DNA from 2 places in the Rubrivirga sp. S365 genome. Region 2 is predicted to be linked to the other one. Evidence: predicted binding sites of a transcription regulator. Region 2 holds the regulator's gene; the other holds the start of a gene.
The links. Region 2 encodes HrcA, which represses chaperone genes, less so after heat shock. Its sites were predicted from a motif close to TNTTAGCACTCNCNNNNNGNGAGTGCTAANA; they were not measured.

Region 1 (14,459 bases), 1.0 Mb from region 2:
GCGAGCGGAGCGAGCCCCCGAATTCGCCCCGGTCTCAAAACCCGCGGGCGGGGCGGCGGGTAGTCTGCCGTGCTCCACCCACGACCGCCCCGCCGATGGCCACCGACACGACCACGATCGAAGACCAGCTCCGCGCCCTCGTCCGGCTCCAGACGATCGACTCCAAGATCGACCAGCTCACGAAGCTCCGCGGCGACCTCCCCGACGAGATCCGCGACCTCGAAGACGAGCGGACCGGGCTCCAGACGCGGCTCGGCCAGATCGACCAGGACAAGAAGGAGGCCGACGTCCAGAAAAAGAAGCTCAAGCTGGACATCGCCGAGAGCGAGGGGCTCATCCGCAAGTACGAGGAGCAGCAGCTCCAGGTGCGCAACAACCGCGAGTACGACGCGCTCACCAAGGAGATCGAGGCGCACCGCCAGCGGATCCAGAACGCCTACGAGGAGATCGAGCGCTACGAGAACCTCGACATCGAGAGCGAGGGCACCGTCGAGGGCGCCGACGACGAGCTCTCCGAGCTCGACGCGCGGATCCGCGAAAAGCAGGCCGAGCTCGAGCAGGTGGTCAAGGAGACGAAGGCGGAGCAGGACGTGTACGAGACGGAGCGGGCCGAGGCCGCCGAGGCCATCGACGCCCGCTACCTCCGCGCCTACGAGCGCCTGCGCACGCGCGTCCGCGACGGCCGCGCCGTGGTCCCCATCGAGCGCGGCGCGGCGGCCGGCTACACGGTCCCCCCGCAGCGCCAGGTCGAGGTCCGCCAGCGCGACCGGATCATCGTCTCCGAGCACGACGGGCGGATCATCGTGGACACGGCGCTCTTCGAGGAGGCCGCGGCCTAGCACGCCCGCCCCGCCCGGGCCGGACGACGCACGCCGAGCGGGCGCCTGCACACCGCGGGCGCCCGCTCGTACGTTAGGGGCACGCGTCGGCCGGGCCGCCGCCTCGGGCCGGGCCGCGTGCGGCGCACGCCCGGGGAGGAACGTCCGGACACCGCAGGGCACTGTGCTTCCTAACGGGAAGGCGCCCGCCCCGCCCCGGCCTGCTTCGGCAGACGGGCGGGGTGGCGCGACGGCACGTGCAACAGAGAACAGACCAGCCGATGGCCCGGGCCGCTCGCGGCGCGCGGCACAGGTGATGGGTGAAACGGTGGGGTAAGAGCCCACCAGCGCGGCCGGCGACGGCCGCGGCTAGGCAAACCCCACGGGGTGCAAGGCCACACAGCGTCCGCCCCGCCCGACCCGACCGCCCGCGGTCGGGGCCGAGCGGGAAAGGGTGCCCGCCCGAGGACGCGGGTAGGCCGCTCGAGGCCGCCGGCGACGGCGGTCCCAGATAGATGGCGGCCCAGGGCGGCGGTGGCGACGGCCGCCGCCCGGACAGAATCCGGCGTACAGGCCGGCGCGCGTCGCACATCGGGGTCCCGCTCGCACCGAGCGGGACCCCGCTTTTTTTGCCGCCCCGCCCGAGCGGGGAGGTCCGCTCCCGAGGGCGGGGCGGGGTGGCGGGCCACAAAAAAAGGCCGCGCCCCTGACGGGCGCGGCCTTGCAGGCGAAGGCGCGGGGCCTACTGGTCGGCCGGCGGCAGCTCCGCGCCGGGGCGGACATCGGGGTTCATCGGCGTGGCCGGGTCCGCGACCGGGGCCTCGGGGAGCGGCGCGTCGATGGGGGCCGGGGCCACGGGCAGCTCGCCGGCCCGCTCCTGGAGGATGCTCTCGCCGGCGCCGCCCACGCGCGGGATGAAGAACGTCGTGATGACGCAGAGGACGAGGAAGGTGGCCCCGAGGCTCCACGTGGCCCGCTCGAGAAAGTCGGGCGCCTGGCGCGCGCCGAGGATCTGCGTCGTCTGTCCGCCCGAGGCGATGCCGGCCAGTCCGCCGCCTTTCCCGCTCTGAAGCAGGACGACGAGCGCCATCAGCAGCGCGACGAGGAGGATGACGGCGACGAGGATGTAAAAGAAAGTCATGGGTCCGGGGCGGAGCGGGATCCAAGCTAGTCCGTCCCGCCCGCTCGCGGCAACGGGCGGGGCGGGGGCGGCGCGCAATCCCCAGTGAAGACCGCCCCGCCCGCTTCTGCGAGGCGCAGGCGAGGCGGGCGGGGTGGCTATGTGTCGCGGCGGCGGGCGGCGGCGAGAAGCAGCGCCAGGGACGTCTTGGCGTCGAGGATCTCGCCGCTTTCGGCGCGGCGGACGGCCTCGTCGAACGGGAGGCGGACGACCTCCAGGAACTCATCGTCGTCGCCCCCGCGCTCGCCCTCGGAGAGCGACTCGGCCAGGAACAGGTGGATGGTCTCGGAGCTGTAGCCGATGCCCGGGAACGTCCGCCCGAGCGCCGTCCACGCCGCCGCGGTCAGCCCGGTCTCCTCCTCCAGCTCCCGCTGCGCCACGTCGAGCGGCGACTCGCCGTCGCGGTCGAACTTCCCCGCCGGCACCTCGAGGAACTCGCGGCGGGGCGGGTACCGGAACTGGCGGACCAGGACCACGCGGCCCTCGCCGTCAATCGCCACCACGGCCGATGCGCCGGGGTGTTTGATCCACTCGCGGACCGACGTGGCGCCGTCGGGGAGTCGGACCTCGTCGCGGCGGACGTGGAGGAGCGTGCCGTCGTAGACGGGCTCGGACGAGATGGTTTCCTCGGTGAGGGACATGGGGAGCGGGGGCGGAAGGGGCCGCAAGATCCCACCGCCCCGCCCGCAGAACGCGAGGGCGGGGTGGCCGTCGTAGCGGCGTTGCACGCAACGCCGTCGGGCGACGCCGTTGGGCGGTGCCGTTGGGCGGTGCCGTCAGGCGGGGCGGGGCATGCGGGCAGGGGGGCGCTGTTTAGGACCGCCCCGCCCGCCCCGGAGACGACGAGTCGTGTCCCTACGGGTGCCTGTCGTTGGGCGGAGCGGCGTCGGGCTGAACCGCCCCGCCCGCCCGACAACCACCCCTAGCCCCTCCTGACCAGGAGGGGAACTGCCGCCGCCTTTCGTGGGCCTCGGCGACTTCCATGACCGCCCCGCCCAGATGCGGGCGGGCGGGGCGGAACAAAACCGCCGCCGCCCCGCCCGTGCGCGCCTTTTCCCTTTTCCCTTTTCCCTTTTCCCTTTTCCCTTTTCCCTTTTCCCTTTTCCCTTTTCCCTTTTCCCTTTTCCCTTTTCCCTACAGCCCCACCGCCAGGCCCACGTGCACCTTGCCGCGGCCGAGCGGGACGTCCGGGCTGAGCGCGTAGCTCACCGAGGCGAGCCCGAGCCCGGTCCGCACGCGGACGCCCAGGCCGTAGCCGGGGAGCACGCGCGTCTCGGGCGGGGCGGCGCCGAGGGCGGGGCGGTCGACGTAGCCCAGGTCGAAAAAGGCAACGCCGTAGGAGTCGGCGTCGAACAGGAGCCGGTACTCGGCGAGCAGGCGGCCGACGGCGCGGCCGCGGAACGCCTCCTCGTCGTAGCCGCGGAGCGTGGCCGCGCCGCCGATGCGGAACAGGTCGCCCTCGTCGAGCCCGTCGGGCGCCTCGGCGGTCGGCGTGCCGCCCTGGACCACGCGGGCGTCGAGGCCGAGGACCGCCACCTGCCGCGCGAACGTGGGCAGGTAGCCGCGGACGGCCGCGTCCAGCCGACGCCGCGCCCGCGCCTCCAGGACGACCGTCGGGTCCGTGGACGCCGCGCGGGGCCGGCCCTGCTCGGCGTAGAGCCGGAGGGCTAGGCCGCGGCGCGGGTTGCGCGGGGCGTCGAGCCGGTCGAGCGTCACGCCGGCGCCGACGTAGAGCGCGTCCGACCGGCGAACCACCGCCCCGCCCGCGAGGGCCGAGTCCGCGACGACGCCGGGGCGGACGGTCTCGGCGGTGAGGCCGGCGACGAGCGAGAGGCCGGGGGCGAGCGCGTAGCCCAGCTCGGCCGCGTAGCGCTGGCGCGAGAACGGGACGGGCTCGCCGCGCGACGTCCCCTCGAACCCCAGGCCGACGGCGAGCGGGGTGCCGAAGACGAACGGGTCGCGCGCGGCGACGTCCAGCGACGACGCCAGCCCGGGGTTCCGCACGAGCTCGACGTCGAGTGCGCGGCCGCCGCCGAACGGGTTCCGCAGGTTGACGCGGCCGTTCCCGACGAGCTGCCCCGGCTCGCCGTCCGAGGGCGGGAGGAAGCCCACGACGAGGTCGAACGCGCCCGGCGCCGCCTCGCGCACCGGCACCTGCACGACCACGCGGCCATCGGCCCCGCGCGCCACGACCGGCTCGCCCACCTCGTCGTAGAGCCGCGTCGCGTCGAGCACCGCGCGGACGCGGCCGAGGTCGACGTCGGCCAGCAGAGCGCCCGGCCCGACGGCCGCCACGCGCGAGGCGAACGCCCGCGACGGCCGCCGCGCGCCGACCAGCTCGACGCCGGCCACGTCGGCGGGCGCCCCCTCGTCCACGCGGACCGTGACGCGGACCGCCCCGCCCTCGCCGGCCGTGACGTCGGGGACGAGGACGGCGTCGGCGTAGCCCAGGCGGGCGAGCGCGCGGGCGGCCGCGCCCAGGTCGGCCTCGAACCGGCGGGCGGAGTAGACGGCGCCCTCGCGCGTGGCCCACCCCGCCACGAGGTCGGCGGGCGGGGCGGCCTCGGACCCCACGATCTCGACCGAGGCGACGCGGCTCACCGGACCGGCGGTGACGTAGACGTCGGCGCCGCGGACCGAGTCGACGCGGGCGGCGGCGTGGCCGCGCGCGGCGAGCGTGTCGAGCGCCGCCGCCGCCCCGCCCGCGACCGTCCACACCGAGTCGGCGCCGGCCGTGCGGACGGTCCACGCGTCCTGGGCCGCCGCGGGCGGGGCGGCCGCCGCCAGGAGCGCCGCCGAGGCCAGACGTATCTTCCAGGACACTCGCTGTTCGGCTGTGACTGCTCTCCGATTCGGACTCTTGCTCGCCGCGGGCCTTCTCGTGGCCGCCGCCCCGCCCCAACGCGCGGCGGCGCCGGCTCGGTACGCGGCCGGCGCGGTCCAGGCCGACACACTCCGCGCGCAGGTCCGCGCCGGCGAAACGCTCATCGTGGCGCTGCCCGCGAGCGTGGGCGGGGCGGAGGCGACCTACCGCGTGGTCGAGGCGCCGGCGCTGAGCTGGCTCGTCGACCGCTCGTTCATGTGGCGCACGCTGCCCAACGAGCGCGGCTCGCTCCCCGTCGTGTTCGAGCGGACCGGCGTGGCGCCCGGCGAGGTCGTCCTCCTCGTCGAGATCGTTCCCTGAAACCAGTGGGTCGGTAGGCTAGTGGGTCGGTGGGTCAGGAGAGAGACCTCGGACCGGAGTGCTCGGCTGACTCTGGTGCCCACCCCGCCCGTCAGCGGCCGCTTGGCGGAACGCCGAGCCTCCGGTTCCCCAACGTCGACGCGGGCGCTCGTGGCCTGCGAATCCAGCCGCCCCGCCCGCTCACGCTCTTCGGCGTAGGCGGGGCGGCCTCTCCCCCACCCCGCCCGTGGCATCACGATCTCAGGAGTTGGAGCGCGCGCTCGTCGCCCGCGTCGGCCCGGCCGTCGAGGAGGCGTTCCGCGAAAGCCTGCCGGCGTGGTTCGACGGAGTCCGCCGCCCGATGCCGTGGCGCGAGGGCGGGGCGGACGGCCGGCGCGACCCGTACCGCGTCTGGGTGTCCGAGGTCATGCTCCAGCAGACGCGCGTCGAGACGGCGACGCCGTACTTCGAGCGGTTCGTCGAGGCCTTCCCGACGGTCGCCGCGCTCGCGGCCGCGCCGCAGGACCGCGTGCTGAAGCTGTGGGAGGGGCTGGGCTACTACAGCCGCGCCCGCAACCTCCACCGCGCCGCCGGGGTCGTCGTGGCGGAGCATGGCGGGGCGGTGCCGGACACCGAGGCCGCGTTCCGGGCGCTCCCTGGCGTCGGCCCGTACACGGCGGCGGCCGTGCTGTCGCTCGCGTTCGGCCGCCCGCTCGCGGTCCTGGACGGCAACGTGATCCGCGTCCTCACCCGCGTCTTCGCCGTCGAGGCCGACGCCAAGGCCGGCCCGACGCGCCGCGCGCTCCAAACGCTGGCCGACCAGCTCCTCGACACGGACGACCCGGGCCGGTTCAACGAGGCCGTGATGGAACTGGGCGCCCTGCTCTGCACGCCCCGCTCCCCCAACTGCCCAAACTGCCCGCTAAACGGTGTGTGCGCGGCCTACGCCGAGGGCGCCCCGGAGCGCTACCCGGTGACGTCGAAGGCGAAGCCGGTCCCCCACCACACGGTCGTCGTCGCCGTCGCGGCGGACGGGGCGGGGCGGCTCCTCATCCAGCGCCGGCCCGAGGACGCCATGCTGGGCGGGCTCTGGGAGTTCCCCGGCGGCAAGCAGGAGCCGGGCGAGACGCTGGCCGAGACGTGCCGCCGCGAGGTCCGCGAGGAGCTGGGGGTCGAGGTCGAGGTGGGCCGCGCGCTAGCTCGCGTCGAGCACGCCTACTCGCACTTCCGCATCACGCTCCACGCCTTCCGGTGCCGGCTGGCCGGGGGCGAGCCGGTCTCGGCGTCCGGCGAGCCCATCCGCTGGGTGCAGCCGGAGAGCCTCGACGACTACGCGTTCCCGCGCGCGAACCGACGCGTGATCGAGGCGCTCCAGGCCGAGGTCCGCCAGCCGCGGCTGCTGTAGGTGGGCAGAGGTTGAGGAGTTCAGAGTTCGGGGTTCGGGAAGTGCCACCGCCCCGCCCGCAGTTTTCTCTGCCCGTCCCCTGTTCCCCGGTCCCCGTTCCCGCTCACAGAGTGGGCCTCCCCGAACCCACCGCCCCGCCCCGCCGTACGCGGCGCATGCAAACGCTCATCGAGCTCCTCCCGCTCCTCGCCGTCGCCGCGTACTACCTGCTCCGCGGCCGGCAGCGGGCGAACGCGAAGCGCGCCCCGGAGCAGATGCAGGAGGCCGAGGGCGAGCGGGCGCCGACGCCGTTCCAGTCGTTCATGCTGCAGATGGAGGAGGCGCTGGCCGAGGCCGCCGGCGAGCCCGAAGGCCCGCGCGGCCCCGGCACGCCGCCCGTGTCGGAGCGCGAGCCCATCGCCGTCGAGGTCGACCGCGCCGCCCCGCCCTCGCCCCTGCCCGTCCCGCCGCTCCGCCCGGCCGCGCCGACGCCGGAGTTCTCGGCCGTCCGCGGCTCGTTCAGCGGCGCGTCCCCGGTCGACCACGAGGCGCACGGGTTCGGGACGTCGAGCCCGTTCTCCGAGGAGCGGTTCGAGCGGGGCGGCGCCCCGGCGTCCGGCGCCGCCCGTCGGCGCCACGACCCGCACGGCCTCCGCCCCTCCCCGCCGGAAGCCCAGTCGGCACGGCGGGCGGGGCGGCCGGACTGGCGCGCGCGGCTCCGCGACCCGCAGGCGGCGCGCGACGCGTTCGTGCTCCAGACGCTGTTCGGCCCGCGCGGCGGGCGCCACCCCGCCCCTGAAAGGCGCGGGCGGGGCTAGACGGCCGGGTCGTCCATCCGCGCCCCCCTTTTTTTGAAGACGGACGCGCCGATGGCTCCGGCAATCGCGCCCACGACGGCGCCGATGACGACGGCCACCACGATGCCGACGGCCGGGTTGCCCGTGAACCCCGACATCATCTCTATCTGCTGGTCCACCTGCGCGGGGTCGCCCCCCTGCTCCAGCATCATCGAGCGCGTCCGCGCAATTTGCTCCTCGGCGCTGGGGAGGAGGTTGATCGCCTGGAGCACGAGGGTGAGGACCCCGCTCAAGACGCCGCCCAGTGCGCCCGCGCCCGCGCCGAGACCGGCGCCTGTGCCGGCCGGGACCGTCAGCGAGTACGTGCTCGTGTAGTGCCACACGGCGACGAGCGGGCCGGCGAGCGCGGCGAGACAGATGGCACACCCCCCGATCGTCTGCGCCATGAACCCGCCCGTCTGCGAGACGAACGTGAGGAGGACCGAGAGGACGGCGTAGACGGCCGCGCCGATCGCGATGGAGGGGAATTTCGTGGGCATCAGGAACGGGAGGGTGAGGGAGACAACGACGGGCGGGGCGGGCAGGCCGGCTCTTCTGTCCGGTTCGCGCTTGCCGACCGGGCGAGCAGCGCTTCGGCCAGGAAGAGCCCGGCCGTCACACCAAACAGGGCGCCCGTCGCCAGGCGCGACGCGGGCGTGTTGGCCCACACGCCGGTCGCGCCGAGGAGCCAGTCGACCGCCATCGGCAGGGCCGCCAGCGCGAGCCACCGCCCCGCCCGCACGCGGCCGAGAGCCCGGAGGCGGGGCACGAGCGGGGCGGCGACGAGTCCGCCCGCGAGGCCGGCGAGGACGCCCAGGCAGCGGTGGCACAGCGCGACCGGCCCGCCCCCGACCCACAGCGACCGCTCGGGCATCTGGTGGCACACGTGCGAGAACGCGAACCGGACGGCGGCGCCCGCCCCGCCCAGGAGCGGGGCGGCCAGGACCACGCCGAGGAGGGCCACTACGGCGACCGAGGCGAGCGCCCACGGGCGGGGCGGGGCGGGGACGAGGGGCGTCATGGCCGAAACCTACGGCGGCAGGACGGGCGCCGTGCGGTACGCTTGACGTGCTCTTAACGGCCGCTGGGGATCGCTGGGGCGAGGTGCGCGTGGAACCCTTAGCACTCTCCCTGCGAGAGTGCTACCCTCTGCATCGCGGCCCCGCCGCGCCCCTTTCGTCGCACCAACCTACAGTCCACATGGCCACATCGATCAAGCCCCTCGGCGACCGCGTCGTCGTCAAGCCCCAGGAGGCGGAGACCCAGACCGCCAGCGGCCTCTACATCCCTGACACCGCTAAGGAGAAGCCCATGCGCGGCACCGTCGTCGCCGTCGGCCCGGGCAAGGTCGAGAACGGGACGAAGGTCGACATGACCGTCTCGGAGAACGACACGGTCCTCTACGGCAAGTACGCCGGCACCGAGATCCAGCTCGACGGGGACGACGTCCTCATCATGCGCGAGTCGGACATCCTCGGCGTCGTCAACGGCTGATCGGGTTGAGGAGGTTCGGGGTCCAGGGTTCAGAGTCAACCCGCCCCGAGCCTGCGCCGGCCGCTCGGCGCACTCAACCCTGAACTCTGAACCAGACAACCACTCAACCCAACCCAATGTCTAAGCAAATCACATTCGACGCGGAAGCCCGCAACCAGCTCAAAGAGGGCGTCGACGCGCTCGCCAACGCCGTCAAGGTGACGCTCGGGCCGAAGGGCCGCAACGTCATCATCGAGAAGAAGTTCGGCGCCCCGACCGTCACCAAGGACGGTGTGACCGTCGCCAAGGAGGTCGAGCTCGAAGACAAGATCGCTAACGTCGGCGCCCAGATGGTCAAGGAGGTCGCCTCCAAGACGTCGGACGTCGCCGGTGACGGGACGACGACGGCTACCGTCCTCGCCCAGGCCATCATGAACCAGGGCCTCCGCTCGGTCAACTCGGGCGCCAACCCGATGGACCTCAAGCGCGGCATCGACAAGGCCGTCCAGGTCGTCGTCGAGAACCTTAAGAGCCTCTCGCGCGACGTCGGCGGCAAGGACGAGATCGCCCAGGTCGGGTCCATCTCGGCCAACAACGACAACGAGATCGGCGACCTTATCGCAGAGGCGATGGACAAGGTCGGCAAGGACGGCGTGATCACGGTCGAGGAGGCCAAGGGGACCGACACGTCGCTCGACACGGTCGAGGGCATGCAGTTCGACCGCGGCTACCTCAGCCCGTACTTCGTGACCGACCCCGACAACATGGAGGTCGTGCTCGAGGACGCGCTCGTGCTCGTCCACGACAAGAAGATCTCGGCGATGAAGGACCTCCTGCCCGTGCTGGAGAAGGTGGCCCAGATGGGCGCCCCGCTCCTGCTCGTGGCCGAGGACATCGACGGCGAGGCGCTCGCCACGCTCGTCGTGAACAAGCTCCGCGGCACGCTCCGCGTGGCGGCCGTGAAGGCCCCCGGCTTCGGCGACCGCCGCAAGGCCATGCTCGAGGACATCGCCGTCCTCACCGGCGGCCAGGTGCTCTCCGAGGAGAAGGGGTTCCGGCTCGAGAACGCCTCGGTCGACCTGCTTGGCCGTGCCAAGCGCGTCGTAATCACGAAGGACAACACGACGCTCGTCGACGGCGACGGCTCGGACGACGAGATCAAGGCCCGGATCAACCAGATCCGCGCTCAGACGGAGTCGACGACGTCGGACTACGACCGCGAGAAGCTCCAGGAGCGGCTCGCCAAGCTCGCCGGCGGCGTGGCCGTCCTGAAGATCGGGGCCGCGACCGAGCCCGAGATGAAGGAGAAGAAGGCCCGCGTCGAGGACGCGCTGCACGCGACCCGCGCGGCCGTCGAGGAGGGGATCGTCGCCGGTGGCGGCGTCGCCTTCATCCGTGCCCTCCCGTCGCTCGACAACGTCGACACGGACAACGAGGACCAGAAGATCGGCGTCCGCATCGTGCGCCGGGCGCTCGAGGAGCCGCTCCGCCAGATCGTCAACAACGCCGGGCTCGAGGGCTCGGTGGTCGTCCAGAAGGTGAAGGACGGCAAGGACGACTACGGGTTCAACGCCCGGACGGAGGAGTACGGCAACCTGATCGGCATGGGCGTCGTCGACCCGACGAAGGTCACGCGCACCGCGCTGGAGAACGCCGCCTCGGTGGCCAGCCTGCTGCTCACGACCCAGACGGTCGTGGTCGACAAGCCTGAGCCCGCCGAGCCCGCTATGCCCGCCGGCGGCGGGATGGGCGGCATGGGCGGCGGGATGGACTTCTAAACGTCCCCCCTCTGGCTCGCCAGGCTGGGCGGCTCCCTCCGGGGGGCCGCCCTTCTTTTTGTGCCCGCTCCGCCCCAGCCAACGCGGGCGGGGCGGTCGACGTGGGAAACCGCCCCGCCCACCGAACGACGTGGGCGGGGCGGCGTGTTAGGCGCGGCGAGCCGCGTCCTGACGGAGGCTCGGGCGGGGCGGTCGACGCCGGGTGTGTGCCCTCCTCCTTGGCCGGCTGCATCTACCGCCCCGCCCTCGTGAGGGCGAGGTGACGGTTCAAACAGGGGCCACCCCGCCCGCACTAAGCGCGGGCGGGGCGGGGCGGCACACGCGAGGCGGGAGCCTCGCGCGCCGAGGAACCCGTAGCCCCGCGTCGGCAGTCCGAGGGCGGGCAAGGGCGCGTTGGCGCGAGCCCCTTCGTGACCCCTCCCCTGCTCGCCCGGCACCTTTTCATGCCCTTCCGGCTTACCACCCTGCTCCTGCTCCCGCTCGCCGCTGGCGCCGCGTCGGCCCAAATCTCGACGGACCGACCGGGGTTCGGGTCCAGCCCCACTCTCGTCGACGCCGGCGTGTTCCAGGTCGAAGTCGGCGCGCCTGAAGCCACGCTGAACGGCGAGGCGGACACCTATTCCGCCCCCGTCGCCCTCCGGTACGGGGCCACGTCCGCGCTCGAAGTGCGCCTGTCCACGTCGGCGTTCGACGCGGCCGATCAGGACGGCGCGGCCTTCGATCCCGAGGTCGGCTTCCGCACCATCACGGCCGGCGTCAAGGTGGCCGTCCCCACTCGGTCGTTCGAGGTCGCCATTATCCCCGAGCTAACGGTCCCGACCGAAGGGGACGACGGCCTGACGTTCCAGCTCGACGTGCCGGTCGGGGTCCCGCTCGGCGACGTCGGCCTCACGCTTGTCCCGGGCGTGACGACGGGGAACGGGTCGACCCAGCTCAACGCTGTCGCCTCGCTCTCGCGCTCGTTCGGGGGGCCGTTGTCGGGGTACGCCGAGGTGGGGGCGTTCCCGTTCCTGGACGGCGGCGGAGACACGCCGGTCTCCGGCGGCGCGGGGCTGACGGTCCTCCTCAGCGACGACGTCCAGGTCGACGCCTTTTTCGACGCCGGCCTCACCGACGCCGCGGACGACCTCGTCGTCGGCGTCGGCCTCTCGTTCCGCCTCGACTGAGCCGCCCCGCCCGCGCCAGACGGCGGGCGGGGCGGGGCGGCGGGCGAGCTGGGGGCGGGGCGGCTAGTCGCCGTCGGGGACCGGGAACCCGCGGTCGCGCATGAGCGGGGCGATGTCGGCGTCGCGGCCGCGGAAGGCGCGGTACGCCTCGTCAGGGTCGACGGCGTTGCGGACCGCGAACAGGTGCTCGACGAGCCGGGCCGCCACGCCGGTGTCGTAGAACCCGCCCGGGGCCTCGGCGAACGCCTCGGCGGCGTCCGACGTCAGCACGTCGGCCCAGAGGTAGCCGTAGTAACCGGCCGAGTAGCCCTCGCCCGAGAACACGTGCCCGAAGTGGGGCGTCCGGTGGCGCATGACGAGCTCGGACGGCATCCCGAGCTCGGCGAGCGTCTCGCGCTCGAACGCGTCCGGGTCAACGTCGCTGGGGTCGTCGAGCGTGTGGAGCCTCAAGTCGACGAGCGAGGACGCCAGGTACTCGGTCGTCGCGAACCCCTGGTTGAACGTGGCCGCCCGGCGGATCTTCTCGACGAGGTCGTCCGGCATCGGGTCGCCGGTCTCCACGTTCACGAGGTAGGTCTCGACCACGGGGTCGGTCAGGAGCCACCGCTCCAGCAGCTGCGACTGAAACTCGGTGTAGTCGCGGACGCCTCCGTTCAGCGTCGGGTAGTCGACGTTGGAGGCCAGGAAGTGGAGGGCGTGGCCGAACTCGTGGAACAGGGTCTCGGCGTCGTCCCACGAGATGAGGACGGGCTCGCCGGGGGCGCCCTGAACGAAGTTCGAGTTGTTCGAGGCCAAGACCGTCTCCGGCCCGTGGACCGTCGTGTGGCTGCGATACGTCGTCGCCCAGGCGCCGGAGCGCTTGCCCTGGCGCGCGAACGGGTCGAGGTACCACAGGCCGATGTGCTCGCCCGTCTCGCGGTCCGTCACCTCGTAGACCGAGACGTCGGGGTGGAAGACCGGCACGCTCTCCTCGGGCACTGGCGTGAACTCGTACCCGAAGAGCTCGCCGGCCACGTAGTGCAGCGCGTCCGTCAGCTTGTCGAGCTGGAGGTACTGCTTGACCTCGTCCGAGTCGAGGGCGTAGCGGTCCTGGCGCACCTTCTCGGCGTAGTAGCGGTAGTCCCAGGGCTCGATCTCGATGTCGGCGCCCTCCCGGTCCGCGACGGCCTGCATGTCGGCCACCTCCTCCTCGACGCGGGCCACGGCGGCGGGCCAGACGGCGAGGAGCAGGTCCATCGCCCGCTCGGGCGTCTTGGCCATGCGGTCTTCCAGGCGCCACGAGGCGTAGTCGTCGTAGCCGAGGAGCCCGACGCGCTCGTCGCGGAGCGCGAGGATCTCGGCGATGAGCGCGTTGTTGTCGTGCTCGTCCGCGTTGTCGCCGCGGTCGTAGTAGGTCCGCCAGACGGTCTCGCGGAGGTCGCGCTCGTCGGAGTAGGTGAGGAAGGGGTCCATCGACGACCGCGTGTTCGTCACCGCGTACTCGCCGCCCCGCCCGCGCTCTTCAGCCGCCGCCGCGGCGGCGGCCACGAACGACTCGGGGAGGCCCGAGAGCTGGTCGGCGTCGAGGTAGGTCACGTAGCCCTCCTCGTCGGCCAGGACGTTGTTGCCGAACTGCGTGTAGAGCTCGGCGAGGCGCTGGTCGATGGCCGCGTAGCGCTCCTTGGCCTCGCCGTCGAGCCCCGCCCCGTTCCGCGCGAACCCGTCGTAGACGAGCTCGACGAGCCGCTGCTGGTCCGGCCGCAGGTCGAGCGTCTCGCGGGCGTCATGGACGGCGCGGACGCGGTCGAACAGGTCCTCGTTCTGCGTGATCTCCGTCGAGTACGCGGCGAGGCGCGGGGCCAGGCGGCCCTGGATCTCGCGGAACTCGGGGCTCGACAGGTTCGAGGACCAGATGCCGTAGTACGTGAACACGCGGTCGATCTCCCGCCCCGCCCGCTCCATCGCCACGATCGTGTTCTCGAACGTGGGCGGGGCGGGGTCCTGCGCGATCTGGTCGATCTCGGCGAGGTGCTCGGCCATGGCCCGGTCCAGCGCCGGCTCGAGGTCGTCGAGGTCCATCCGGTCGAAGGCGGGGACGCCGCCGTAGGGGCCGGTCCACTCCTGGAGGAGCGGGTTGTCGTCGGTGGGGGCGGCGTCCGCCCCGCCCGATTGGGCGGCGGCGACGAGGGGCAAGCTCATGAGGAGGGCGGGGAGGAGAAGGCGCATGGGCGGGTCCAAAGGGCGGGGCAGAACGCGGACGGGACGCGACCGGGAAGATCGCTCGGAACGGACCGAGGGGCGGGAACGGCGCCGCCCCGCCCGTCCGTGCGCCGGGCGGGGCGGCGGCTTGGTCATAGGTTCGCACGGCGCGGGGGCTCCTGGCCGCCCCGCCCCCGTTCTCCCGCCCCGCCCCCACCCCGCCCTCCGGGATATGGACCGCCGCCTCCGCACCGTCCGCCGCTTTGCCTGGGGCGTCCTGGGCTACACCGTGCTCGTGATCCTGTGGGGTGGGTTCGTCCGCGCGTCGGGCGCCGGTGCCGGGTGCGGCGACCACTGGCCGCTGTGCAACGGCGAGCTCGTGCCGACGGCGCCGGCGCTCAACACGGTCATCGAGTTCGGGCACCGCGTCACGAGCGGGCTCGCGCTCCCGGCCGTCCTCGTGCTCGCGTGGCTCGTGTTCCG
Region 2 (14,459 bases):
TCCCGAACCCTACCCGCCCCCGCCGCTGCCCACGCATATGGTCCCGCCGTTTGTCCGCCCCGCCCCCGCTGCGGGCGGGGTGATGCCCTAGTTCCCGAGCGCCCCGGCCGAGTTGGCCGTCGTCGCGACGTGACCGGGCTCCGTGCCGGTGATTTCGACCGTGACGGCGTTACCGGGGTACGTGCCCTCGGCCGTGAGGACGCCACCGGCGAGCGTGAACGTGCCGCTGGAGGTGGCGTAGGTGCCGTCGTCCTGGACGGTGTAGCCGATCCTCGTGAACGTGGCGTCGGTCCAGTCCTCGCCCTCGCCGGGGCCGCCGAAGACGGACGGCTTGAGGCTCCAGATCTGGACGTCGGACGCGATGCGCACGCCGCCGTTTACGAGCGCGTCGAGGTTCGCCTTCTTCTGGTTCTCGGAGAACGCCTCAACGCCGACGACGACGGCCAGTCCGACGATGACGATGCCGAGGACGAGGAGGAGGAGTTGCTGCTGTCCCAAGTGAGTGTGCGTCTGAGGATCTAAACATGAACGCGGAGCCCCTCCCGGACCTAGATCCGGGGGGGGCTCCGAGGCTTACCGCCTCATATAGATGCGGCGGCTCAGCTGGTGGAATCATGCCGCCTTAAGCACCGGCACCGGCACCCGGGCAAGCTTCCGTGCTGGTGGCGACTACCGTCGTGATGTTGTTAGGGGTCGTGCCGTCGACGGTGATCGTGATAAGGTTGTCGCTGTCCGCGTTGCAACCAGTGATCACAGCCGAACCCGTCCCGGGCTCGCCGGGAGCCACCGTCATGTTGAAGACGCCATTCAAGTTGCCGTAGGCATTCGCCCCCGCGCCGTTCGTGTTCATCGTGTAGCCGAGGTCACCAAAGTCGAGGTTCTCAAAATTCCCGTCGCCACCACCGAAGGCAGCGGGCTTGAGGATCCACGCCTGAACATCGGAGGCGATGCGGACACCGTCGTTGACGAGCGCGTCGGAGTTGGCCTTCTTCTGGTTCTCGCCGAAGGCCTGGATGCCGACGACGACGGCGAGGCCGACGATGACGATGCCGAGGACGAGGAGGAGGAGTTGCTGCTGTCCCATGAGTGTGGGGGGGGGTTGTGTGCGAGGGCGGGGCGCCCAGGGAGTCGAGTGCCCCCGCGGAGAGCCCTCGGGGGGAGCGGTCGTACAGGACCGCCGCTGATGGCCGATCCCCCCTGCGAGCCCCGTGCCGGATCGGCCGGCCACCCCGCCCCGCCCTCGGTTCGACCTTCAAGCGCGGGCGGTGTCGCCCTCGCATGCGGTTTCCGCGCCCTAACCGCACGTTGGCCCCACCCCGCCCCACCGCCGGGCCGGGCGGGGCGGCGGCGGGCGCCGTTCCCTTTCGGAACAACTCGGGCAGAATCGCCCGGGGCGGGGCGGCGGTCGACGCCGGGCGGCGCGCGCTGGAGGTGGGCGGGGCGGCCGCGCTCGGCGGCGCCCGAAGGAACCCCCGCGCGCCCTCAGCCGTGGGCTCCCCCCATTCTCCCCTCCCGCCAATGCCCGCCCCGCCCAACGACGACAAGACCCTTGAGACCGAGGCTACGCGCCTCGCCGACACCGCCCGCGACAAGGCCGAGGAGGCGTTCGAGGAGGTGAAGCTGGCCTCCAACGAGCTCGTCGACACCGTCCGCTCCTACATCGAGGACGCCAACGTCAAGCACGTCAAGATCCAGAAGGAGGGGCGGACGCTCCTCGAGATCCCCATGACGGTCGGCGTCGGGGCCGGGGCCGCCGCGCTCCTGTTCAACCCCGTGCTCTCGGCCGTGGGCGCGCTCGCCGCGCTCGTCTCCGACGTCACCATCGTCGTCGAGCGGACGACGGACGCTGGCGGCGCGTCGGGCGAGGCCGTCGAGAACGTGAACCACCCGTCGGGCTCCGCCACGGGCTCCGCGGCCTCGGGCACGTCGGCAGCTTCGTCCGGCACAACGTCCTCCTCCGACAAGACCGCTTCGCCTGGTAAGCCCGGCGCCTCCGGCAAGCCGTCCGCCTCCGGCGGCTCGAAGACGGTCGGCCGCTCGTCCGACGACGCGTAAGCCGTCTCGTCCGTCGTGTGTCGAGGGCCGCTCTCCGGGGCGGCCCTCGCTCGTTTCTAGCCGCCCCGCCCTTTCTGATTTGCCCGTGGCCTCGCCTGCCGCCCCGCCCCGCCCCGACGATCTCCGCGAGACGCTGGACGCCCTCGTGCTCCGGTACGAGCGGCCCGCGTTCATCGCCGACGACCCCGTCTCGGTCCCCCACGCGTTCGACGACCCGGCGGACCAGGAGATCGCCGGGCTCGTGGCCGCGCTCCTCGCGTGGGGCCGGCGCTCGACGATCCTGTCCAAGCTGGCCGAGTGGGTCGAGCGAGTCGACGGCCGCCCCCACCGCTTCGTCCGCGACTTCCGGGCGGGGCGGGACGCGTGGCGGCTCGACGGGTTCAAGCACCGGACGTTCTCGTCGGCCGACGCCGTCGCGCTGACCACGTCGCTCCGGGCGGTCCTGGAGGCGTACGGGTCGCTCGGCGCCCTGTTCGCGTCGGGCATGGGCGGGGCGGCCGACGTCGGCCCGGGCATCCAGCGGTTTTCGGACACCCTCCTGACGATCGTGCCGGAGGCCGGCCTCCGGCGGAAGCACCTGGCGCGGCCGTCGACGGGGAGCGCGTGCAAGCGGCTGGCCATGTACGCCCGCTGGATGACGCGGCCCGGCCCGGTCGACCTGGGCCTGTGGGCGGGCGTGCGGGCGGACCAGCTCGTCATTCCGCTCGATGTCCACACAGGCCGGCAGGCCCGGCGCCTCGGCCTCCTCACGCGCCGCGCCGACGACTGGCGCGCCGTCCAGGAGCTGACGGCCGCGTGCCGCGCGTTCGACGCCGACGACCCCGCCCGCTACGACTTCGCCTTGTTCGGCGTGGGCGTCTACGAGGGCGGGGAGATCGGGTAGGGGATTCGGGGTTCGGGCAAGATGACCGCCCCGCCCGCGGACGCGAGGGCGGGGTGGTTGTCCGGGAGGTGCATGCAACGGCGTCGGGCGACGGCGTCCGGGCGGGGCGGTGCCGATCGGAACGGGGCGGGGCGGCGGCGTACCCAACCGCCCCGCCCACGTCGGACGCGACGAGCCGCGCCCCTACGGGTGCTTGTCGTTGGGCGGGGCGGCGCTTTTCTCCGACCGCCGCGCCCACCCAACAACCACCCCTACCCCCTCTTGGCTGCGCCGTCTCTTCGGGGTGGCCAGGAGGCGGACTGCCGTCGCCTCCAGTTGACGGCGGCCTCAACCCTCACCGCCCCGCCCAGGTGTGAATGGGCGGGGCGGAACAAAACCGCGCCACCCCGCCCACGCGCGCCTTTTCCCTTTTCCCTTTTCCCTTTTCCCTTTTCCCTTTTCCCTTTTCCCTTTTCCCTACACCTCCCCCCCCACGCCGCGGTAGGACTGGCGGTAGTAGAGGAGCGGGGCGGAGCCGGCGCCCTCGACGATGCCCGTCACCTCGGCGATCCAGACCGTGTGGTCGCCGGCCTCGACGTGGGCGCGGGGGCGGCACCGGAGGACGCCGAGCGTGCCGCGGAGGAGCGGCGGCCCCGGCGCTACGTTCAAGTGCGGGAACGGCGCGAGCTGCTTGAGGCCGTCGAGGTCGGGCACGGCAAAGTGGGCCGCGAGCTCGGCCTGCTCCGCCGACAGCAGGTGGACCGCCCACACGTCGATTTCGCCGAGCGCGTCGTGGAGGCGCGTCCCGTGCGTCACGTTGAACGAGACGAGCGGCGGGTCCAGCGAGACGCTCACGAACGACCCAATCGTCGCCCCGCGCGGCCCGTCCGCCGTCCGCGCGGTGACGACGACGACGGGGGCGGGGAGGTCGCGGAGCACGGACCGGAGCGCCTCGCCCGTGGCCTCGACGGCCTCGGGGTGCTCGGGGGCCTGGTCGGCGGGGGCGGGGGGCGGCGTGGTCACCTTCGTCTGACGGGAGTCCCCGCGCGCGGTTCTGCGGAGCGGGGCGGTCCCCGGCCACCCCGCCCGCGGGCGAGAGCGTTCCGGTGGGGGCGGGGCGGCCGCCCCGCCCGCCGCTACCCGACGAAAGCGTCCTTGACCCGGCCGAAGAAGCCGCGCCGGCCCGAACCCTCGGGCTTCGGCGTGAGGTCGGGGTCGCTGCGGAGCTGCTCGAGCGTCTGGCGAAGAGCGCCCGACACCTCCTGCGGCGTCCACACGAGGACGCGGACCATCTGGTCGCCGCGGCGGCCGCCGCCGACTTCGGGGAGGCCGCGCCCGCGCATGCGGAGCACGCGGCCGGACTGGACGCCGGCGTCGATCTGGAGCGTGGCCCGGCCCTTCAGCGTGGGGACCGTCGCCTCGGTGCCAAGCGCGGCGTCGGGGAACGAGAGGTGGAGGTCGTAGCGGACGTCCAGCCCCTCGCGCGTAAAGTGCTCGTGCGGACGCTCGTCGATCTCGACGCGGAGCGCGCCGGGCGCGCCGCCCCGGATGCCGGCGTTGCCGGCCCCGCGGATCTGGAGGTAGTGGCCGCTCGCAACGCCGGCCGGCACCTCGACGTCGACCGTCTCCTCGCCCTTGATCCGGCCCTCGCCGTCACACACGTGGCACGCGTCGACGATCACGCGGCCCTCGCCCTGGCACGTCGGGCACGGCTGGACGTTCACGAACTGGCCGAAAAACGAGGTCGACACCTGCCGCACCTCGCCGACCCCGTCGCACGTCGAGCACGTGCGGAACCCGGCCTCTTTGTCCTCGGCGCCCGTCCCGTCGCAGTGGTCGCACGCGACGAACTTGCGGAGCGTGAGCTGGCGGTCGACGCCCTCGGAGATCTCCTCGAGCGTGAGCGCAAGGCGGACGCGGAGGTCGGTCCCGGGGCGGCCGTGGCTGCGGCGGCGCCCGGCGCTCCGGCCGAACACGTCCTCGAACTGGGAGCCGCCCCCGAAGATGTCCGAGAACGCCGAGAAAATGTCGGAGATGTCGGAGAACCCGCCCGGCGCGCCCGCGGCGCCGTTCCCCAGCCCGGCCCGGCCAAAGCGGTCGTAGCGGGCGCGCTTGCCCTCGTCGGAGAGCACCTCGTAGGCCTCGGCCGCCTCCTTAAACGAGGACTCGGCCTCGGCGTCGCCGGGGTTGCGGTCGGGGTGGAACTGGAGGGCCTTCTTCCGATAGGCCTTTTTGATCTCGTCCGGCGTCGCCGTACGGGCGACGCCGAGGACGTCGTAGAAATCGCGTTGGGTGGCGTCGGCGGGCACGGGCGGGGTGGGATCTGGGGGCGGTGGGGCGGCGCCTATTCGGCGACGACGACGCGGGCGTGACGGAGGACACGGTCCCCGAGGCGGTACCCCGGCTGGACCTCGGCAAGGACGGTGCCGGACTCGGCGTCGGGCGCCGGCTGCTGCATGACGGCCTCGTGCTCCTCCTCGGAGAACGGGCGGCCGACGGCCTCAATGGGCTCAACGCCGACACCGGCGAGGGCGTCTGTAAACTTTTTCGTGACCAGCTCGATGCCCTGGAGCAGCGCGCCGGTCTCCCCCGCCCCGCCCGACTCGGCCGCGGTCCGGGCGGCGTCGAGCGAGCGGCGGAGGTCGTCGTAGACGTCGAGCATGGGGAGCAGCACGCCCTGCCGGCCCACGCGGACGGACTCGGCGCGGTCGCCTTCGGAGCGGCGGCGGTAGTTCTGGTACTCGGCGGTCTGGCGGAGCAGCTTCTCCTGGAGGCCAGAGACCTCGGCGCGGAGCGCCTCGACGTCGTCGGTCGCGGCGTCGGAGGGGGCGGTCTCGTCGACCTCGTCGGCGGGCAGGGCGTCGTCCGTCATGGCGGGCGGGGCGTCGGGGGGCGGGGCGGCGCCGTCGGGCGCGGCGTCGGGAGAGGCGGGGCGGTCGGTCATGGCGTGAGCGGCCGGGCGGGAAAGATCGCGCCGGGCCGGAGGAGGACGGGCGAAACGGGGGAGAAAGGGCGGGGCGGTCTCACCACGGGCGGGCGGCTCCAGATCCACCCCGCCCCCGTGTCAGGCCGCCAAGCGGGGCGGTTTCGGGGCGCGTGCGGCAGGCTCCGGTCGGCCGCCCCGCCCACGCCGGAGCCCGGGCTGGGGGATTCTCAGGGGGCACCGCGTCGACCACCTCGCGCGTCAGTCGTCGGGCGGGGCGGCGAGCAGGCCGGCCACGTGCTCGACGAGCACGATGGCCCGGCCGTAGTCCATCCGCGTCGGGCCGATCACGGCCACGGCCCCGACCGCCCCGCCCACGCGGTACGGCGCCGTCACGACGGAGTAGGACGGGCCGCCGGGGCGGCCGCGCTCGACCTCGCGGCCGATGAGGACGACGGCGCCGTCGGGCTCGGCCGGGTCGACGGCCGCCGGCCGCTCCAGGAGGTGGACCACGACGTCCTCGCTCTCGGCCAGCTCGACCACGTCGCGGACGAGCTCGGGCCGGTTGAACTCGGGCTGCGAGACCAGGTGCTGCGCGCCGCCGATCGCCGCGCGCTGGCCCGGCGTCTCGTCGCGGAACAGGGCCGGCCCCTCGCGGAGCACGACGCGGACCACGCCCGTCCGGTCGTGCTCCGCGAGGTCGCCCACGCGGTCGGCCCCGGTCCGGCGGATCTCGGCGAGCGTCAAGCCGGCCAGCCGCTCGTTCAGGCGCTGCACCACGGCGTCGAGCGCGGCGGGGTCGGCCTCGACGTCGAGCTCGGCCGTGACCGTCCGCGCCAGCCCGCCCCGCAGCGCGAGCACGAACAGGACGCGCGACGACGACAGCCGGACGACCTCGAGCCGGTCGAGGACGCCGGTCGAGAGCTGGGGCGTGAGGACGACGCCCAAAAGCTGGCTGAGCCGCCCGAGCAGGCGCGACGTGTCGCGGGCGATGGCGTCGAGGTCGCCCAGCCGGCGGCGGACGCCGTCGCGGAGGAGCGTGGCCTCGCGCGCCGACAGGCCCGTCACGTCGAGGAGGTCGTCGACGTAGAGCCGGTAGCCCTGCTCGGTCGGGACGCGCCCGGCCGACGTGTGGGGGTGGCCGAGGTAGCCGGCGTCCTCCAGGTCGCGCATGGTCGTCCGGATCGACGCGCTGGACAGCTCGACGTCGCCGGCGAGCGCCTTCGAGCCGACCGGCGCGGCGGTCCCGATAAAGTGCTGGACGACGCGGCGCAGCACGTCCTGCTCCCGCTCAGAAAGCGGGCCGGCGGGGCGGGCGGGGTCGCTCGGGCGGGGCACGGCGTGGGTGGCAGGCGACGGAACAAACGAAGGTAGCGGCGGCGCCCGTCTGCGCGCGGGCGGGGCGGGGCGAGCCTTCGCACCGATTTCAGCCGCCCCGCCCTGTGGGGGCGGCCGCGTACGGACGCCAGTACGGACGCCACCCCGCCCGTTCCGCCGCGGCAGCTGCCGCGAGCGGGGTGGCGCCACGGCTCGCCCGAACCGCCCCACCCGCTGCCTGCCTCCGCCGCACGTCGGTCGCATGACGTGCCCCCCCCGTCGTGTGAGGGCGGGGCGGTCCGAGTTCACCCCCTCCCCGCCCCGTCTTGACCGGCCGGTCACGGAGCGCCCCGCCCCGCCCCGTTCACACGCCACACCCTCCTGTACTGCCGTGGACGTCACCCGCCTCCCGCACTCGACCCTCGACCGCCTCGACGCGCGCATTGCCGCCTGGATGAGCCGCCACGGGGTCCGCCTGCTCCGCTACGCCATCGGCGTCGTGTTTATCTGGTTCGGCGGGCTCAAGCTGATCCCCGGCCTGAGCCCGGCCGAGGATCTCGTCCGCAACACGGTCTACTTCGTCAACCCGGACGTCTTCTACCCGGTCCTCGCCGCGTGGGAGGTGCTGATCGGCGTGCTCCTCCTGTTCCGGCCGACCGTCCGCGGGGCGCTGTTCCTGCTCGCGCTCCAGATGCCGGGCACGTTCCTCCCGTTCGTCGTGCTCCCCGAGGTGTGTTTTTCGATCTGGCCGCTCGCGTCGCCGCTCGACCTGTTCGCGCTGACGCTCGAAGGCCAGTACATCGTCAAAAACCTCGTGCTCATCGCCGCCGGGCTCGTCGTCGGGGGGACGGTTCGCGAGCGGGCCACGCGCGAGCGGTTACTATAAAGGCGCCGCCCCGCCCGCGCAATTCGGCGGGCGGGGCGGGGTGAGCATATGCTAGAGCACCCTTCGGGCTGGTACGGGGTACCGGGTACGAGGTACGGTTCGATCCGACCTCGACGCGCGCGTACCCCGTACCGAGTACCCCGACCCGTCCGAGACGCTGACTCGTTAGCGTGCGCCCGCCCTGACGGGCGGGGCGGGGCGGTCAGGCCTCGACGGCGGCCGGCTGGCCGTCCCAGATCGGGTAGTCCGTGTAGCCTTCGGCGCCGCCGCCATAGAACGTGCTGGGGTTGGGCTCGTTGAGGGGCGCGTCGAGCCCAGCCTCCTGCGCGGCGTACCGGATGGCGAGGTCGGGGTTGGCGAGGAACGGGCGGCCGTAGGCGACGAGGTCGGCGGTGCCCGCCTGGAGGATCGCCTCACCCTCCTCGCGGTCGTAGTCGGCGTTCGCGATGACGGCGCCGCTAAAGTGCTGGCGCATCAGGGCGATGGCATCGAGGTCGCCCAGCCCGCCCTTGGACCCCATGCCCGCGTTCGGGCGGATGCCGTGGAGGTAGGCGAGGCCGGCCTCGGAGAGCGCCTCCGACGCGGCCCCGAACGTCTCCTCGGGGTCGGCGTCGGTCACGCCGTTCGTGCCGGCCGCGAACGACAGCCGCGCGCCGACGCGGTCGGCGGGCCACTCGGCGAGGACGACGTCCGTCACCTCGCGGAGGAACCGGAGCCGATTCTCGACGGAGCCGCCGTAGGCGTCGGTCCGGTGGTTCGAGTCCGAGCCCAAAAACTGCTCGATGAGGTAGCCGTTCGCCGCGTGGATCTCGACCCCGTCGAAGCCGGCGCTGCGCGCGAGCCGGGCGCCGTGCCGGTACTGCTCGACCGTATCAGCGATCTCGTCCTCGGTCAGCGCGTGGGGCGTCTCGAACGGGACCATCTGGAAGTCCGGCGTCATGGCCTTCCCCTTCGCGGGGATCGCCGACGGCGCCACAGGCAGCGCGCCGTCGTGGTACGCCGAGTGCGACACGCGGCCGACGTGCCACAGCTGGAGCACGATCCGCCCGCCGACGGCGTGGACGAGGTCGGTCACGCCGCTCCACGCCTCGGCTTGCTCCTCGGTGTAGATGCCGGGCGTGTCGGGGTAGCCCTGGCCGCGCGGCGTCACCTGTGTGGCCTCGGCGATGAGGAGGCCGGCCGAGGCCCGCTGCGCGTAGTACGTCGGCGCGAGGTCCGTCGGGACTTGGCGGCCGTGGCGGCTGCGCGTGAGCGGGGCGAAGACGATCCGATTGGGGAGCTCGAGCGGGCCGAGCGTGAACGGCGAGAGCAGCATGGGCGGGGTGGGTGTTTGTCGTCACAACCATTCGCCCGAGTCCCTGTTCCGCCGCCGCCCCGCCCATGAGCCCTCTCCGGCGAGCACCCAGGGGCGAGGCGGGGAACGCGGGGGGAGCGCCCCGGTAGGCGAGGCGTCACCCGCCCCGCCCGCCCTGGCCCTCGTCGTCTACGCCCTCTGCGGCCACGGCCGTGGCCACTCGTCGCGCGCCGCCGCCGTCGCCGAGGCGCTCCGCGCGCGTGGGCACCGGGTCCGGTTCGCGGCCGACGCCCCGGCCGCCGACCGCCTCGCGCAAGAGGGCGGCGGGCCGGTGCACCGGGTCCCTGCGCTCCGCCAGGTGCTCCGCGGCAACCGCGTGCGCTACCTCGCGACGGCCCGCGCCAACCTCGACCTCACGTGGCGGAGCCCCGAGATCATCGCCGAGGCCGAGGCGTGGCTGGCGTCCGTCGAGGCCGACGTCGTCGTGTCGGACCACGAGCCGTTCGTAGCCCGCGCCGCGCGCCGCCTGGGCGTCCCGGTCGTCGCGCTCAGCCACCAGCTCGTGCTGACCGAGGCCCGGCCGCGCGTCCCGCTCCGCCACGCGCTCTCGGCCGTCGGCACGCGGCTGGGCATCGGCGTGCTCGCCCCGCCCCGCCCCGACGGCGTGGTCGTGCCGTCGTTCTTTTTCCCCCCGCCCCGCGCGGGCTCGCGGGCCGTGTTCGTGCCGCCCATCCTGCGCGACGACGTGCTCGCGGTCCGGCCCGAGCCCGGCGACCGCGTGCTCGTCTACGTCAACGAGGGGGCCGGGCTGGAGCCGCTCGTGCGGACGCTCGGTGCCGTCGACGCCGCGTTCGACGTGTACGGGCTGGACCCAGGGCAGGCCGCCCCGCCCAACGTCCGCCTGCGGCCGCCGTCGCGGGCCGGCTTCCTCGCCGACCTGGGCGCCGCCCGCGCCGTCGTGGCGACGGCCGGGTTCACGCTGCTCAGCGAGGCGCTCCACCTCGGCGTGCCCGTCCTCGCGCTCCCCAACCGGGGCTTTTTCGAGCAGGTCGTCAACGCGCTCGCGCTCCGCGACGCGGGGCGGGGCGGGGCCGTCGTGGGCCGCCCGCCGCGCCCGTCGGACGTGGCCGTCTTTCTCGACCGCGCCGCCGGCCTCCGCCGCCCCGCCCAGACCGCCGCCGAGGGCCGGGCGGGGCGGGAGCGGGCGGCCGACGCCATCGAGGCCGTGGTGAGCGGGGTGGGCCGCCCTGCCCCGACGCGGGCGCCGGTCCGGCCGGAAGTGGCCTAGCAGCGCTGGGCGACCGCCCCGCCCTTGGCGTGGGCAGCGTGGGCGGGCGGGGGCCGTAGCGGGAGCGCCGCAGCGGCGGCACCAGACGGCGCCTCGCGCGCGGGGCGGGCGGGGCGGAGGAGGTCTGGCCGTGTAGGACGGACGCCCCTTCACCCGTTCTGTACCCTTGCTCGGGCAGGGCGGCGGGTATCTTCTGCGGTTCTCCGCCCCCCGGCTGTGCCATGACCGTTCCCGACCTCCTCGGCCAGCAGCCGACGGGCTCCCCTTCGGACCCCACCGACCGACCGGCCGCGTCGATCTTCGACAAGGTCGAGCGCTTTTTCGAGCCGGGCGGGGATTACCAGAAGGTCAACGAGGCCGACCTCTACCCGTACTTCCGGGCCATCGAGGTGTCCGAAGGGAGCCGGGCCGTCATGAACGGCCGGGAGGTCATCATGGCCGGGTCGAACAACTACCTCGGGCTCACGAACGACCCGCGCGTGCGCGAGGCGGCCAAGGCGGCCGTCGACAAGTACGGGACGGGGTGCACCGGGAGCCGCTTCCTCAACGGAACGCTCGACCTTCACCTGGAGCTTGAGGAGCGGCTCGCCCGGTTTATGCGCAAGGAGGCGTGCGTCCTGTTCTCGACGGGGTACATGACCAACCAGGGCCTGCTCCAGTCCCTCGCCGGGCGCGGCGACGTCATCTTCTCGGACAAGGACAACCACGCGTGCATCCTGGCCGGGCAGCAGGTGTCGGCGGCCGAGACCGTCCGCTACCGGCACAACGACGTGGAGCACCTGCGGACGTTCCTCGAGCGGATCTCGAACGAGCGCCCGGACGCCGGCAAGCTGATCGCGACGGACGGCGTGTTCTCGATGTCGGGGACCATCGCCCGCGTGCCCGAGCTCGTCGGGCTCGCCCAGGAGTTCGGGGCCGCCCTGTTCCTGGACGACGCCCACGCGGTCGGCGTGATCGGCGACGGCGGCCGGGGCTCGGCGTCCGTGTTCGGGCTCGAAGACGAGGTGGCGCTCACGACGGGGACGTTCTCGAAAAGCTTCTCGTCGCTCGGCGGGTTCGCCGTCGGCGACGAGACCGTGATCGAGTACGTCCGCCACACGGCGTCGACCCACATGTTCTCGGCGTCGATGCCGCCGTCGGCCGTCGCGACGGTCCTCGCGTGCCTCGACATCCTGGAGACCGAGCCGGAGCGGCTCGAACGGCTCGCCGAGATCTCGGACACCATGCGCGACGGGTTCCGCTCGCTTGGGTTCGACGTGTGGGCCTCGCAGACGCCGATCATCCCGGTCGTGATCGGCGAGATGTACCGCTGCTTCGCGTTCTGGAAGGACCTCCTGGAGGCGGGCGTGTTCGCCAACGCCGTCGTCCCCCCGGCCGTCCCGCAGGGCCAGTCGCTCATGCGGACGAGCTACATGGCCACGCACACCGACGAGGAGCTCGACCGCGTGCTCAGCGCCTTCGAGACCGTCGGGCTCCAGCACGGGATCATCGCGCCGGGCGGGAAGCCGGGGCCTGCGATGACGCCGAGCGGGGCGTAGGGGCCGGGAGCCCTCTCGCTCAGCCTGCGCCCCACGGGCGGGGCGGCCAGAGGGCGGGGCGGCGCCGCTAGCTTGTCCGCTCCCAGACCGCCCCGCCCATGCCCGAGACCGCCGCACGCCCCGCCCCGACTGGCGCCACCCCGCCCGGGCGTGGGCTCCCGGTCACGGTCCGGCCCGTCCGCTCGCCGGCCGACCGGGCGGCGTTCCTGGACGTCCCGTACGACCTCTACGCCGGCGACCCGTACTTCGTCCCGCCGCTGCGCTTCGACCAGAAGCAGATCCTGGACCCGAAGAAGAACCCGTTCTTCGAGCACGGCGCCATGGAGCTGTTCCTGGCCGATCGGGGCGGGGCGGTCGTCGGGCGCGTGGCGGCGATCGAGAACGGGCAGCACCTAGCGAAGTACGCCGATGGCAACGGGTTCTTCGGCTTTTTCGACACCGTCGAGGACTACGCCGTCGCCGAGGCGCTCCTCGACGCCGCGGCCGGCTGGCTCCGCGCGCGCGGGCTGACGGGCGTGCGCGGCCCGGCCAACCCGACCATGAACGACGTGGCCGGGCTCCTCGTGGCCCGGTTCGACCGCCCGCCGTCGATCCTCCTCCCGTACAACTACCCGTACTACCAGGACTTCCTGGAGCGGTGGGGCTTCCGGCGGGCCATGACGATGTGGGCGTTCTACGTCCACGAGGCGTACATGGACACCGAGCGCATGGCGCGTGGCGCGGCCATCGTGGAGCGCCGGCACCCGGGCATCCGCATCCGCCCGCTCGACCCCGAGCGGTTCGAGGAGGACGTGGTGACGGCCATGCGGATCTACAACGAGGCGTGGGCCGCGAACTGGGGCCACGTCCCGTACACGGACCGCGAGGCGATCCACTTGGCGAAAGAGCTGAAGCCGGTGATCGAGGAGGACCTGTTCCTGTTCGCCGAACTGGACGGCGAGCCCATCGCGTTCGCGACGTCGATCCCGAACTACAACCGGGCGCTCAAGGAGCTCCCGCGCGGCCGGCTCCGCCCGGCGGGCATCGCCAGGGCGTTCGCGGCGGTCAAGTCGGGGTCGATCTACGAGGTCCGCATGGCGCTCATGGGCGTGATCCCGGCGTACCGGAACGCGGGCCTGGACTCGTTCCTCATCCACCACACGATCGTGAACGGCCGCGGCGTGGGCTACCAGGCGGCCGAGCTGAGCTGGGTGCTGGACACGAACAAGCCGATGATCAACGGGCTGGAAAAGCTGGGGGCCACGCGCGACAAGGAGTACGCGATGTTCGAGGCGGAGCTGTAGGGGTTCGGGGGTCGGGAAGATGCGGGGCGGGGCGGCATCGGGCGGGGTGGCATCTTGTAGCGGCGTTGCGTGCAACGCCGTCGGGCCGCCGCCCACGGGCGGGGCGACATCGGGCGGGGTGGCGCCGGCCATGACCGCCCCGCCCCAGGGTGCCCGCCGCCGGGCCGGGCGGCTCAGGTGCCGCCCCGCCCACGGTCGACCGCTGGTCGCCCCTACGACCCGCGAGCGGGGCGGCCGGTACTTTTCGCAGCGCCCGCCCCGCCCCCCTCTCCCGTGCCTCGCGTTTCCGTCATCGTCGTTACCTGGAACGGGCGGGGCCTGCTTGAGCGGTTCCTCCCGTCCGTCCTCGCCAGCGACTACCCAGACCTGGAGATCGTCGTGGCCGACAACGCCTCGACCGACGGAACGGCCGAGTGGCTGGCCGAGGCGCACCCGGACGTCACCGTCATGCGCCACGCCGAGAACGCGCTGTTCGCGCGCGGCAACAACCTCGCCGTGCCCCACGCGACGGGCGACCTCCTGTGCTTCCTGAACAACGACGTCGAGGTGCCGGCGGGGTGGCTCGGCCCACTCGTCGCCGCGTTCGACAACCCCGGCGTGGCCGCCGTCCAGCCGAAGCTGCTCCAGCACGGCGACCGCGGGCAGTTCGAGTATGCCGGCGCGTCGGGCGGCTTTCTCGACGCGTTCGGCTACCCGTTCACGCGCGGGCGCCTGTTCGACACGCTCGAACCCGACCGCGGCCAGTACGACGACGCCCGCGACGTTTTCTGGGCGACCGGCGCCGCGCTCGTCGTCCGCCGCGCGGCGTTCGAGGCGGCCGGCGGGTTCGACGAGTCGTTCGGGATGCACATGGAGGAGATCGACCTGTGCTGGCGGCTCCAGCGGGCGGGGTGGCGCGTCCGCGTCGAGCCGGCGTCGGAGGCGTACCACCTGGGCGGCGCGTCGCTGCCCCAGGGCAGCCCGCGGAAGATGTACTTCAACGTGCGCAACGGGCTCGTGATGCTGGCCAAGAA

Region 1: groES (co-chaperone GroES) is a predicted target of HrcA. The motif match lies at 8,499-8,529, and genes of this name have one in related genera.

What each region holds. Positions count from the first base shown of each region.
Region 1 is NZ_JAVTTN010000001.1:2,191,941-2,206,399, reverse strand. Features, by position in the region: gene RQM47_RS09520 (hypothetical protein) at 96-839, shown strand; RNA gene rnpB (RNase P RNA component class A) at 922-1,404, shown strand; gene secG (preprotein translocase subunit SecG) at 1,561-1,959, opposite strand; gene RQM47_RS09505 (NUDIX hydrolase) at 2,097-2,639, opposite strand; gene RQM47_RS09500 (BamA/TamA family outer membrane protein) at 3,133-4,821, opposite strand; gene RQM47_RS09495 (hypothetical protein) at 4,835-5,182, shown strand; gene mutY (A/G-specific adenine glycosylase) at 5,409-6,566, shown strand; gene RQM47_RS09485 (hypothetical protein) at 6,722-7,363, shown strand; gene RQM47_RS09480 (hypothetical protein) at 7,360-7,881, opposite strand; gene RQM47_RS09475 (DUF2085 domain-containing protein) at 7,881-8,402, opposite strand; gene groES (co-chaperone GroES) at 8,582-8,875, shown strand; gene groL (chaperonin GroEL) at 8,992-10,632, shown strand; gene RQM47_RS09460 (transporter) at 11,076-11,798, shown strand; gene RQM47_RS09455 (M3 family metallopeptidase) at 11,862-13,976, opposite strand; gene RQM47_RS09450 (COX15/CtaA family protein) at 14,209-14,459, shown strand, end outside.
Region 2 is NZ_JAVTTN010000001.1:3,225,658-3,240,116, forward strand. Features, by position in the region: gene RQM47_RS14065 (hypothetical protein) at 88-498, opposite strand; gene RQM47_RS14070 (hypothetical protein) at 623-1,084, opposite strand; gene RQM47_RS14075 (DUF4342 domain-containing protein) at 1,519-2,055, shown strand; gene RQM47_RS14080 (TIGR02757 family protein) at 2,141-2,938, shown strand; gene RQM47_RS14085 (flavin reductase family protein) at 3,395-3,940, opposite strand; gene dnaJ (molecular chaperone DnaJ) at 4,054-5,226, opposite strand; gene RQM47_RS14095 (nucleotide exchange factor GrpE) at 5,262-5,861, opposite strand; gene hrcA (heat-inducible transcriptional repressor HrcA) at 6,102-7,178, opposite strand; gene RQM47_RS14105 (hypothetical protein) at 7,549-8,043, shown strand; gene RQM47_RS14110 (alkene reductase) at 8,246-9,358, opposite strand; gene RQM47_RS14115 (glycosyltransferase family protein) at 9,339-10,625, shown strand; gene RQM47_RS14120 (aminotransferase class I/II-fold pyridoxal phosphate-dependent enzyme) at 10,847-12,163, shown strand; gene RQM47_RS14125 (GNAT family N-acetyltransferase) at 12,262-13,446, shown strand; gene RQM47_RS14130 (glycosyltransferase family 2 protein) at 13,720-14,459, shown strand, end outside.